Regions from separate parts of the Atlantibacter sp. MEI4A-1023 genome, predicted to be linked through region 1. Evidence: predicted binding sites of a transcription regulator. Region 1 holds the regulator's gene; each other region holds the start of a gene.
The links. Region 1 encodes sigma-54, which starts transcription at its own class of promoters, with help from an activator protein. Its sites were predicted from a motif close to GTTGGCACANNTTTCGCTNT; they were not measured.
Positions count from the first base shown of each region.

Region 1 (4,213 bases):
CACCCGATTATTCACTTTGGTTTTCATTGCTGCCTTCAGTAATGATCTGATACAGCTCTTCGTCGCTTTGCGCGGCACGCAGGCGGCGGCAAATCGTTTTGTCCGCCAGACGCTTCGCCACTAATGACAGGGTATGCAAATGCGTTTTGGTTTGATCTGCCGGGACCAGTAAGGCAAACAGCAGATCTACGGGTTGGTTATCAATGGCATCGAATGCAATAGGCGTCTCAAGCTGTACAAACACGCCTACGGCGCGCAAGGTATCTTCTTCCAGTTTGCCGTGTGGAATGGCAATGCCGTTGCCGATACCGGTACTGCCCATACGTTCGCGGGTCAGGATCGCTTCAAATACCACTTGTGGCGGCAGGCTTAACTGTTTTGCGGCCAGTTCGCTGACGATTTCCAGAGCGCGTTTTTTGCTCTGGCAGTGAACACCGCTGCGGGTACATTCCTGGTTAAGGACACTGCTCAAATCATAAGTCATCATATTTTCACCTAAGCATTCTCAATGCCAACGGCTCGTCGTCAGTGACCACGAGCCGTTGAAACACCAGGTAAACGCCCGGACTCTTAATGTTGTTTTAGTTTATCTTTATGTTTAGTCAATTGACGCGCCAGTTTATCAATAAGCCCGTCGATGGCTGCATACATGTCTTGCCCTTCCGCACTGGCATGAATCTCCCCACCGTTCACATGCAGAGTCGCATCCGAAATGTGAGTGACCTTCTCCACTTTCAGCACAATATAGACCTGGTTTATCCTTTCAAAATACTGCTCCAGCTTGGCGAACTTCGTGTTCAAAAACTCGCGCAAAGATTCAGTGATTTCGACGTTATGTCCTGTGATGTTGAGCTGCATAGTGTCTTCCTTATCGGTTATATCAGACCAGTTGTTTACGCTGGTTTGACGGCGGAATGGACAGAGACTCTCGATATTTGGCGACGGTACGGCGTGCCACCATGATACCTTGTTCAGACAGCATGGAGGTCAGTTTACTGTCGCTCAGGGGTTTTGCCGGATTCTCGCCGGCAATTAATTTCTTCACCAGAGCCCGAATAGCGGTGGAGGAGGCTTCGCCGCCGCCTTCAGTATTCACGTGGCTGGAGAAGAAATACTTCAGTTCAAAAATGCCGCGCGGGCTATGCAAATATTTTTGGGTCGTGACGCGCGAAATCGTCGATTCGTGCATTTCGACGGCCTGGGCGATATCTGCCAGCACCATCGGTTTCATATGTTCTTCACCCTGTTCAAAAAACGCCTGCTGCTGTTCTACAATGCAGCGGCTAACACGTAACAGGGTGTCGTTGCGGCTTTCCAGGCTCTTAATCAACCAGCGTGCTTCCTGAAGGTTGCTGCGGATAAACTGGCCATCGGCGTCGTTGCGGGCGCTACTGCCCATCGAGGCATAATGTTGATTGATCTTTAAACGCGGAATACTGTCGGCATTGAGTTCTACCGTCCAGACGCCGTTGTGTTTGCGCACCAGCACATCCGGGATGACATATTCCGGCTCGCTGGTTTGAATCGACTGGCCCGGTCTGGGGTCGAGGGACTGGATAAAATTGACCGCCTCTTTGAGGATGTCTTCTTTGAGCCGCGTCACGCGCATTAGCGTGCGGAAATCGTGATTCGCCAGCAGATCGAGATGCTCACTGACGATCAGCCGCGACTCTTCCAGCCAGGGGGTGTCTTTGGCATATTGCGAAAGCTGGATCAACAGGCAATCGCGCAAATCCCGGGCGGCGACGCCGACAGGATCAAAACGCTGGATGCGCTTCAGTACGGCTTCGACTTCTTCAATATCCGTTTCGTCATCCCCGACGCTTTCCAGAATATCTTCCAGCGACACGGTGAGATAGCCGGTGTCGTCCACGGCATCGACGATAGACGTGGCAATTGCGCGGTCGGTATCGGAAAAGGGGGTCAGTTCAACCTGCCACATCAGGTAATCCTGGAGTGACTGGGTGGTTTCGCCCTGATAGATAGGCAGTTCATCATCCTGATAATCCACCCCGTTACCCGAAGGCGTTCCAGCGGTGTAGATTTCGTCCCAACTGGCGTCTAACGGCAGTTCGTCCGGCATCTCTTTTTGTTCAAGAGCGTCGGCGGTGTCCAGCGTTTCAGTATCACGGGCTTCCTGAGTGTCTATCTCATCATGAAAGTCGGTTTGCTCCAGCAACGGATTGCTGTCCAGCGCCTGTTGCAGCTCCTGCTGGAGTTCTAACGTAGACAGCTGCAACAAGCGGATCGCCTGTTGCAGTTGCGGCGTCATGGCAAGCTGTTGGCTTAGCCTCAGTTGCAAACCTTGCTTCATATTCAGAGCAACATTCCTCAGGTTTATACCCTAACTGTACAACCTCTCTGGCATCGAAGGCCGATGCAGGGAAGCGGCAAGGGGTACTTACGTCAATTATACCTGCACAGGCAGATTCTGAAGCTTCGTCAGGGAGCTTCAACCCTCTGTGATTTGCTCTACCGTATCAGAGTCTGAACTCTTCCCCAAGATACACACGTTTAACCTGTTCGTCTTGCAGGATTTGGTCAGGCGTACCGTGCGCAATCAGGTTGCCCTGGCTCACGATATAAGCGCGCTCGCAGACCGCCAGCGTTTCGCGGACGTTGTGGTCAGTGATCAGTACGCCGAGGCCGCTGTCGCGCAGATGCTCAATAATACGTTTAATATCAATTACCGAGATGGGATCTACCCCAGCAAACGGCTCATCGAGCAGAATAAATTTGGGATTCGCCGCCAGCGCACGGGCAATTTCAACGCGGCGACGTTCACCGCCGGACAGCGACTGGCCGAGGCTATTACGCAAGTGGTCGATGTGGAACTCTTCCATCAGCTCGACGGCGCGGTCTTCACGCTGTTCGCTGGTGAGATCGTCACGGATCTGCAACACCGCCATCAGGTTGTCATAAACGCTCAGGCGGCGAAAAATCGACGCTTCCTGCGGGAGGTAACCAATACCGCGACGGGCGCGGGCATGCAAAGGCAGCAGGCTGATGTCTTCATCATCAATGATGATATTCCCGGCATCGCGCGGGACAATTCCCACCACCATATAGAACGTCGTGGTCTTGCCCGCACCGTTCGGGCCGAGCAGACCCACGATTTCACCTGAATTCACCGTCAGGCTGACATCCTCGACGACGCGGCGGCCTTTATAGGCTTTGGCGAGGTTTTTCGCTGTTAATGTTGCCATAAAAAATTAGTTACTCTTGTTGGGCGCTGGCGCATTGGCGGCGGGTTTGTTCTTGTCCTGCAACTGCGACGGCACCAGCACGGTCGTCACGCGTTTGCCCTTATCGCTAAACGCCTGCATCTTCTGCTCTTTGACCAGGTAGGTGATTTTGTCGCCCTTGATGTTGCTGTCCAACTGCTCAAGGAAGGCATTGCCGGTCAGGGTCACAAAGTCATTCTGCAGTTCATAATGCATGGTATCGGCACGGCCTTTAACCGGTTTGCCGTTGTCCTGCATCTGGAAAAAGGTGGCGGGTTTACCGTAGCCGTCGATCACCTCTTTGCCGCTCTCGCCGCCCGGACGGGTGACAACCACTTTGTCGGCATTGATTTTGATCGTGCCCTGGGTCACCACGACGTTACCGGTGAAGGTCACGACGTTGCCCTGCATATCCAGCGACTGTTGATCGGATTCGATATGAATCGGCTGATCGGTATCACCGGTCAGCGCCAGCGCTGGAAAAGCCGCCGCCAGCAACGCACCGGATAAGGCAAGGTTAAGGCTGAGTTTGTTTATTTGGAATTTCATAGGACGTTCTAACCTTTTCAATCAGCTCGGCAGTTTTGCTGCGTAAGTTTCCGCGCATTTTTAGGCCGCTGGAGTTAAAGCTGGTGCCGTATAACGTCACCAGATCGTCTGACGCCACATCCTGCGTCAGTAGATTGATCTGCGCGTTATCGGTAGTAATTTTGCGTAATTGCGCTTCAGGGGTCAGCGCGTCAACAACGACATTGCCATACAGATACAGCATCCTGTCATTAGTCAGTTTGGCTTTATCTGACGTGATTGACCAGGTAGGAACTTTGTTGGCATCCAGCATGATCATGACAGGTTTCGTAAACCACGACACGCCACTATCAGAAAAGTATTCAACGTGTTGCGCTTCCAACTGGTAATTTAGCGCCCCTTCAGGACTATAAACCAGCGTGTTGGATTGCTCGCTTTGGTAAGTCGGCTCGTTGTTATTA
Region 1 covers NZ_CM149568.1:4,124,629-4,128,841, reverse strand. Annotated here, with positions in the region: gene ptsN (PTS IIA-like nitrogen regulatory protein PtsN) at 8-487, opposite strand; gene hpf (ribosome hibernation promoting factor) at 571-858, opposite strand; gene rpoN (RNA polymerase factor sigma-54) at 881-2,314, opposite strand; gene lptB (LPS export ABC transporter ATP-binding protein) at 2,481-3,206, opposite strand; gene lptA (lipopolysaccharide ABC transporter substrate-binding protein LptA) at 3,213-3,773, opposite strand; gene lptC (LPS export ABC transporter periplasmic protein LptC) at 3,742-4,213, opposite strand, start outside.

Region 2 (4,213 bases), 700 kb from region 1:
GAATCTCTATTGCCCGGGCGCTGCTGCTGAATGCCGAAATTCTGATCCTGGATGATGCACTCTCGGCGGTCGACGGACGCACCGAGCATCAAATCCTTCATAATCTGCATCACTGGGGAGAGGGCCGAACGGTGATTATCAGCGCTCACCGCCTGTCGGCACTCACCGAGGCGGATGAAATTGTGGTGCTGCAACAGGGCCATATTGCTCAGCGCGGCGAGCACGATGCGCTGGCGGCGCAGCCTGGATGGTATCGCGATATGTATCGCTATCAGCAAATTGAAGCTGCGCTGGACGATGAGCCAGAACAAGAGGAGGCCGTGAATGGATAAGCCTGCTCAACTGTGGCCGACCTTAAAACGCCTGCTGGCCTACGGCAGCCCGTGGCGTAAACCGCTCTCTATGGCTGTGGTCATGCTGTGGATTGCCGCTGCGGCGGAAGTGAGCGGCCCGGCATTAATCAGCTATTTCATCGACAACATGGTGGCGAAAAACAGTCTGCCGCTGGGGCTGGTGGCCGGGCTTGCCGCTGCCTATATCCTGCTGCAATTGCTGGCGGCGGGGCTGCACTACTGGCAGTCGTTACTGTTTAACCAGGCCGCCGTCGGGGTGGTGCAGCAACTTCGCTCCGATGTTATGGATGCCGCGCTGCGCCAGCCGCTCAGCGAGTTTGATATTCAGCCGGTCGGTCAGCTTATTTCGCGGGTGACAAACGATACCGAAGTGATCCGCGATTTATACGTCACCGTGGTCGCGACGGTGCTGCGCAGCGCAGCGCTGATTGGCGCGATGCTGGTGGCGATGTTTAGCCTCGACTGGCGTATGGCGCTGGTCGCAATGGCGATCTTCCCGGCGGTGCTGATTGTCATGGTGATTTACCAGCGCTTCAGCACGCCGATTGTGCGCCGGGTGCGTACTTACCTGGCAGATATCAACGATGGCTTTAACGAAGTGATCATGGGCATGAGCGTGATCCAACAGTTCCGCCAGCAGGCGCGCTTCGGCGAGCGAATGGGTGAAGCCAGCCGTTCACACTATATGGCGCGTATGCAAACGCTGCGCCTTGATGGATTCCTGTTGCGCCCGCTGCTGAGTCTGTTTTCAGCGCTGGTACTGTGCGGGCTACTGATGCTGTTCGGCTTTAGTTCGGTGGGCACGATCGAGGTCGGGGTACTGTACGCGTTTATCAGCTATCTGGGCCGCTTAAATGAACCGTTGATTGAACTGACCACCCAACAATCCATGCTTCAGCAGGCCGTGGTAGCGGGAGAGCGCGTATTCGAACTGATGGACAGGCCACGTCAGACCTACGGCAGCGATGTGCGTCCGCTGCAAAGCGGGGCCATTGCCATTGATGATGTCTCGTTTGCCTATCGCGGCGACAGGCTGGTATTGCAGGACATCTTGCTGGATATCCCTCCGCGCAGTTTTGTCGCGCTGGTGGGCCATACCGGCAGCGGTAAAAGCACCCTGGCGAACCTGCTGATGGGCTATTACCCGCTGACGCGCGGCGAAATTCGCCTCGATGGCCGTCCTCTGTCTACGCTCAGCCATAGCGTATTACGCAAAGGCGTGGCGATGGTTCAGCAGGATCCGGTTGTGCTGGCCGACTCGTTTTTCGCCAACGTCACCCTGGGGCGTGATATCAGCGAAGCCCAAGTATGGCAGGCGCTGGAAACGGTACAACTGGCTGACCTGGCACGCGCTATGCCCGAGGGGATATATACCCGGCTTGGCGAACAGGGTAATAACCTGTCGGTAGGGCAAAAGCAGCTACTGGCGCTGGCGCGCGTGCTCGTCGAAACGCCACAAATCCTGATCCTTGACGAAGCGACGGCCAATATCGACTCCGGGACCGAGCAGGCTATCCAGCAGGCATTGGCGGCCATCCGCGAGCACACCACGCTGGTGGTTATCGCGCATCGCCTTTCCACCATTGTGGATGCCGATACTATTCTGGTGCTGCATCGCGGCCAGGCGGTCGAGCGCGGCACTCATCAGCAACTGCTGGCGGAACAGGGGCGTTACTGGCAAATGTATCAACTGCAACTGGCTGGTGAAGAGCTGGCCGCCGCTGAGCAGGAAGAGACGTTAAGCGCCTGACGCACCAAAATAACGCACCTGGGTTTCCGCTTACGACCCTGGTGCAAACCTGTAATGCACCGTGCACTGACATGGTGCGTTTTTTTTGATTACAGAACATTCTGAATCCCGGTCACACTTTTATTGTTGCTCATCTCCCGCTAAAACCCCCGTTATCTGTCGCTCTCCCTCGCTTGGATAAATCTGGCACGCCCCTTGCTTTAGTGGATATGTGCTCACTCAGGCTGTTACCCAATTCGACAGGAGGGGATTTATGAAACTGGTTACCGTGGTAATCAAACCATTCAAACTTGAAGACGTGCGTGAAGCGCTCTCTTCCATTGGTATTCAGGGGCTTACTGTCACTGAGGTAAAAGGCTTTGGGCGTCAGAAAGGGCATGCCGAGCTGTACCGTGGCGCGGAATACAGTGTCAATTTTCTGCCGAAAGTGAAAATTGATGTCGCCATTGCGGATGACCAGCTCGAAGAGGTGATCGAGGTGATCAGCAAGTCTGCGTGGACGGGAAAAATCGGCGACGGGAAAATCTTTGTTGCAGAACTGCAACGCGTCATTCGTATTCGTACCGGCGAAGCCGACGAAGCGGCACTGTAATCTGGCGAACCTGACAGGGTTGAAAATGATGAAAAAACTCACAATGAAATCGGCTCTTGCAGCTTTCGCGCTGTTGCCTGGCCTGGTGATGGCCGCACCGGCGGTTGCCGATAAAGCCGATAACGCCTTTATGATGATTTGCACCGCCCTGGTGCTTTTTATGACCATTCCGGGTCTGGCGCTGTTTTACGGCGGCCTGATCCGCTCTAAGAACGTATTGTCGATGCTCACACAGGTCTCGGTTTCTTTCGCGCTGGTTTGCGTCTTATGGGTGGTTTACGGCTACTCCCTGGCGTTCGGCACCGGCGGCTCTTTCTTCGGCAACTTCGACTGGATCATGCTGAAAAGCATCGCTATCACCGACGTGATGGGATCGTTTTATCAGTACATCCACGTAGCGTTCCAGGGCTCTTTCGCCTGCATCACCGTGGGGCTGATCGTCGGCGCTATCGCTGAACGTATCCGATTCTCCGCTGTGGTTATTTTCGTGGTGGTGTGGCTGACGCTCTCTTACATCCCGATTGCCCATATGGTATGGGGCGGTGGTTTACTGGGTACGCATGGCGCGCTGGACTTCGCGGGCGGTACGGTGGTGCATATCAACGCCGCAGTGGCGGGCCTGGTGGGTGCCTATCTGGTGGGTAAACGCGTTGGCTTCGGCAAAGAAGCGTTCAAACCGCATAACCTGCCGATGGTATTTACCGGTACGGCGATCCTGTACTTCGGCTGGTTCGGTTTTAACGCCGGTTCCGCCAGCGCCGCCAACGAAATCGCGGGCCTGGCGTTTGTAAACACTGTGGTGGCTACCGCTGCGGCCATTCTGGCCTGGGTGTTTGGCGAGTGGGCAGTACGCGGCAAACCTTCGCTGCTGGGCGCGTGTTCAGGGGCGATTGCCGGACTGGTCGGAGTGACGCCAGCCTGTGGTTTCATCGGCGTCGGTGGTGCGTTAATCGTCGGTATCGCGGCGGGTCTGGCAGGGTTGTGGGGCGTGACCATGCTCAAACGCTGGCTGCGTGTGGATGACCCTTGCGATGTGTTCGGCGTGCACGGCGTATGCGGCATCGTAGGTTGCATACTGACCGGTATCTTTGCCTCAACCTCTCTTGGCGGCGTGGGTTATGCAGAAGGTGTGACCATGGGCCACCAGGTGCTGGTGCAGCTCGAAAGCATCGCGGTCACGGTGGTGTGGTCCGGCGTTGTGGCCTTCGTGGCCTATAAACTGGCCGATCTGACCGTTGGCCTGCGCGTACCGGAAGATCAGGAACGCGAAGGTCTGGACGTGAACAGCCACGGCGAGAACGCCTACAACTCGTAATTTCCTGGCAAACAAAAAGGGCAGGTCTCCGTGAGGAACCTGCCCCTTTTTTTAGGCGCGATTAGCTACGCTTACGCATTACCCCTTCCTGCACCGTCGAGGCCACAAGAACGCCGTCCTGATTGTAAAACTCGCCGCGCACAAAGCCGCGCGCGCTGGACGCCGAGGTGCTCTCCACGCTGTAAAGCAACCAGTCGTTAAGA
Region 2 covers NZ_CM149568.1:3,421,658-3,425,870, reverse strand. Annotated here, with positions in the region: gene ACVV26_RS16320 (SmdA family multidrug ABC transporter permease/ATP-binding protein) at 1-332, shown strand, start outside; gene ACVV26_RS16315 (SmdB family multidrug efflux ABC transporter permease/ATP-binding protein) at 325-2,103, shown strand; gene glnK (P-II family nitrogen regulator) at 2,357-2,695, shown strand; gene amtB (ammonium transporter AmtB) at 2,724-4,010, shown strand; gene tesB (acyl-CoA thioesterase II) at 4,072-4,213, opposite strand, start outside.
Region 2: the regulator sigma-54 is predicted to act here: its motif matches at 2,286-2,305, upstream of glnK (P-II family nitrogen regulator).

Region 3 (4,213 bases), 1.9 Mb from region 1:
TGGTGATGGCTAACGGACTGACCCGTTCCGGCTTTATCGACTGGTTTGCGAAAACCATGAGCACCCATCTGGAAGGGTTTTCGCCCACCGGTACGGTGGTTGCGCTGGTTCTGGTGTTTTACTTTGCGCACTACCTGTTCGCCAGCCTGTCAGCCCATACCGCGACCATGCTGCCGGTGATCCTGGCGGTGGGTAAAGGGATACCCGGCGTGCCAATGGAGCATCTGTGTATCCTGCTGGTACTGTCTATCGGCATCATGGGTTGCCTGACGCCGTATGCCACCGGACCTGGTGTGATCATCTACGGCTGTGGCTATGTGAAGTCCAAAGATTACTGGCGGCTCGGCGCGATTTTTGGGGTGATTTATATCTCAATGCTGATGCTGGTCGGCTGGCCGATTCTGGCGCTCTGGAACTAATATCCGTCTTATTGATAAGCGCCTCGTTGGGGCGCTTTTTTCTGCGTTTAACCACCCCCCAATCTTTTCCCCTGCGTGAAGTGGTTCAGGTTAGCGGAATGTTATAAAGTCGAAAGCTTGTTTGACTGACTTTACTTATTCCAGGGAGCATGACCCATGAACCGGCAGCGGCAAGCCGATCTGTTTTTAGTCTTAACCACGTTTATTGCCGCCTGCGGCTGGATTTTTTCTAAAGAAGCGATTGCCGGAATGCCGGTGTTTGCGTTTCTCGGCGTGCGGTTTTTCTTCGCCTCACTGGTGCTGTTGCCGTTTTGTCGTGGCCAACATATCCCGCGCCACCAGTGGCGGCAGGTGCTGATCAGCGGATTGTGGATGGCGCTCACCATGTGCCTGTGGATCTACTCGGTATCCAGTACCCCGTCGCTGGGCGAAGGGGCGTTTATTATGAGCCTCGCTATGCTGTTTGTGCCGCTGACGGCGTGGGTGATGATGCGGGTGCGCCCGGCGCGGGCTTACTGGGAGTGCCTGCCAGTAGCGGTGATAGGGCTGGCGCTGTTAAGCCTGCACAGCCCGGTGTCGTTCCATCCCAGCCAGGGTTGGTTTTTACTGACGGCGCTGGTGCAGTCGATCTCGTTTTGCTACACCAGCCGCTGCGCCCGTGAGGTGCCGTTAATCCCACTCACCACGGCACAGTTGATGATCACCGGTATTGTTGGGCTGGGTATTTCCGCCGGGTTCGAGCACATAACCCAACCCTTTGATCTGTCTATTGCGCTGTGGGTGCTGGCCAGTATTTTTATCGCCACAAGCCTGCGTTTCGCGTTGCAGCTTCAGGGGCAAAAATACGCCGCCGTCGCCAGCGCCGCCCTGATTATGGTGCTGGAGCCGCTGTTTACCGTTATCGCTGCCGGGATTTGGTATGGCGAGCGTTTACCCACGCAGAAAATTATCGGCGGGGTTCTGATTCTGCTCGCCCAAATCTGGTTCCGCTGGCGGATGATTAACCGTCTCTAAACGTCCTTCCCGAAAACAGTCATTTTGACAATAAAGTTAGTCAAAATGACTGCCTTCCTGATAGTCATTTTAACATTCTTAATCATCATAAAATTAGATAAAATATTTAAAATCATATTCTTATAAAGTTGGCACGCAACTTGATATATGAGCCATATCGCATTCGAATTTAATTTCATGAACACAAGAGGTTGATATGGCTATTCTGGTTAAGAACAACATTTCCTGGGTTGGACAGCGTGACTGGGAAGTTCGCGATTTTCACGGCACCGAATACAAAACGCTGCGCGGTAGCAGCTACAACAGCTATCTCATCCGTGAAGAAAAAAACGTACTGATCGATACTGTCGATCACAAATTTAGCCGCGAGTTCGTGCAGAACCTGCGCAGCGAAATTGATCTGGCAGATATCGATTACATCATCATCAACCATGCGGAAGAAGACCACGCAGGCGCGTTGACCGAGCTGATGATGCAGATCCCGGATACCCCAATCTACTGCACCGCCAACGCTATCGATTCCATTAACGGGCACCACCACCATCCGGAATGGAATTTCCACGTGGTGAAAACCGGTGATTCCCTGGATATCGGCAACGGCAAACAGCTGATCTTCGTTGAAACCCCGATGCTGCACTGGCCGGACAGCATGATGACCTATATGACTGGCGATGCGGTGTTGTTCAGTAACGATGCCTTCGGTCAGCACTACTGCGACGAACGCCTGTTTAACGACGAAGTGGATCAGACTGAGCTGTTCGAACAGTGCCAGCGCTACTACGCCAATATCCTGACGCCGTTCAGCCGTCTGGTCACGCCGAAAATCACTGAAATCCTCGGCTTCAACCTGCCGGTGGATATGATCGCCACGTCCCACGGCGTGGTCTGGCGTGAAAACCCGACCCAGATCGTCGAGCTGTACCTGAAATGGGCGGCGGATTACCAGGAAGACCGCATCACAATATTCTACGACACCATGTCTAACAACACCCGCATGATGGCGGACGCTATCGCCCAGGGCATCAACGAAGTAGACCCGGTGGTGGCAGTGAAAATTTTCAACGTGGCGCGTAGCGATAAAAACGAAATCCTGACTAACGTATTCCGTTCAAAAGGCGTGCTGGTGGGTACCTCCACCATGAACAATGTGATGATGCCGAAAATCGCCGGTCTGGTGGAAGAGATGACCGGTCTGCGTTTTCGTAACAAACGCGCCAGCGCATTCGGTTCTCACGGCTGGAGTGGTGGTGCGGTGGACCGTCTGTCTACGCGCTTGCAGGATGCCGGTTTCGAAATGTCCCTGAGCCTGAAAGCCAAATGGCGTCCGGATGTGGATGCTCTGGAACTGTGCCGTCAGCATGGCCGCGACATTGCCCGCCAGTGGGCGCTCGCACCGCTGCCGGAAACCACGGTGAAAGCGCAACCGAAGCAGGATGATGACAACAGCGCCGCCGCCGCAGCTGCCGACCTCGGCCCCTGCATGCAGTGCAGCGTCTGCCAGTGGATTTACGATCCAGCCGTTGGCGAACCGATGCAGGATGTCCAGCCGGGGACGCCGTGGAGCGATGTACCGGATAACTTCCTGTGTCCGGAATGTTCACTGGGTAAAGACGTGTTCGACGAGCTGGCAATGGAGGCGGTATGAGCCACGGGATTGTGATTATCGGGTCGGGCTTCGCGGCCCGGCAGTTGGTCAAAAATCTGCGTAAACAGGACGGCCAGGTGTCAATCACCGTGATTGCCGCCGACAGTATCGACGAATACAACAAGCCTGATCTCAGCCACGTCATCAGCCTGCGCCAGCGCGCGGACGAGATGACGCGCCAGTCGGCGGGCGAGTTCGCCGAGCAATACAACGTGCGCCTGTTCCCGTACACCTGGATCAAAGAGATCGATGCCGCCGCCCGTCTGGTGAAAAGCACTGATAACCAGTGGTGTTACGACAAACTGGTACTGGCGACCGGGGCCAGCGCGTTTATCCCGCCGGTGAACGGGCGTGAGCAGATGCTGACGCTCAACAGCCAGTTGGAGTATCGCGCCTGCGAGTCGCAGTTGTTTGATGCGCGCCGGGTATTGATTGTCGGCGGTGGCCTGATTGGCAGCGAACTGGCGATGGATTTCACCCGCGCGGGCAAATCTGTGACGCTGGTGGATAACGCGTCCAGCATTCTGGCGTCGCTGATGCCACCGGAAGTGAGCAGCCGCCTGCAACATCGCTTAACGGATATGGGCGTGCATCTGTTGTTGAAATCGCAGTTGCAGTCTCTGGAACAAACCTCGGGAGGTATTCGCGCCACCTTCGATCGCGAACGCCAGGTCGAGGTGGATGCGGTGATTGCCGCGACCGGCTTACGCCCGGAAACCGCGCTGGCCCGCAGCGCCGGGGTAGAGGTGAATCGCGGGATCGTGGTGGACAATACGCTGAAAACCAGTCATCCGGATATCTACGCGTTGGGCGACTGTGCGGAAATCGACGGTCAGTTACTGCCTTTTCTGCAACCGATCCAGATTAGCGCCATGACGCTGGCGAAAAACCTGCTCGGCGGCAACGCGCCGCTGAAACTGCCCGCCATGCTGGTCAAAGTCAAAACGCCGGAGTTACCGCTGCATCTGGCTGGCGAAACCCGCCGCAGCGATCTGAACTGGCACATTTCTACCGAAGCCCAGGGTATGGTGGCGAAAGGCGTGGATGCCGAAGGCCAGCTACGTGCTTTTGTGGTGAGTGAAGACAAGATGAAAGAAGCCTTTGCGTTGCTGAAGGCCTTGTCTGCGTAACGTAT
Region 3 covers NZ_CM149568.1:1,312,190-1,316,402, forward strand. Annotated here, with positions in the region: gene ACVV26_RS06380 (anion permease) at 1-419, shown strand, start outside; gene ACVV26_RS06385 (DMT family transporter) at 576-1,433, shown strand; gene norV (anaerobic nitric oxide reductase flavorubredoxin) at 1,630-3,078, shown strand; gene norW (NADH:flavorubredoxin reductase NorW) at 3,075-4,208, shown strand.
Region 3: the regulator sigma-54 is predicted to act here: its motif matches at 1,561-1,580, upstream of norV (anaerobic nitric oxide reductase flavorubredoxin).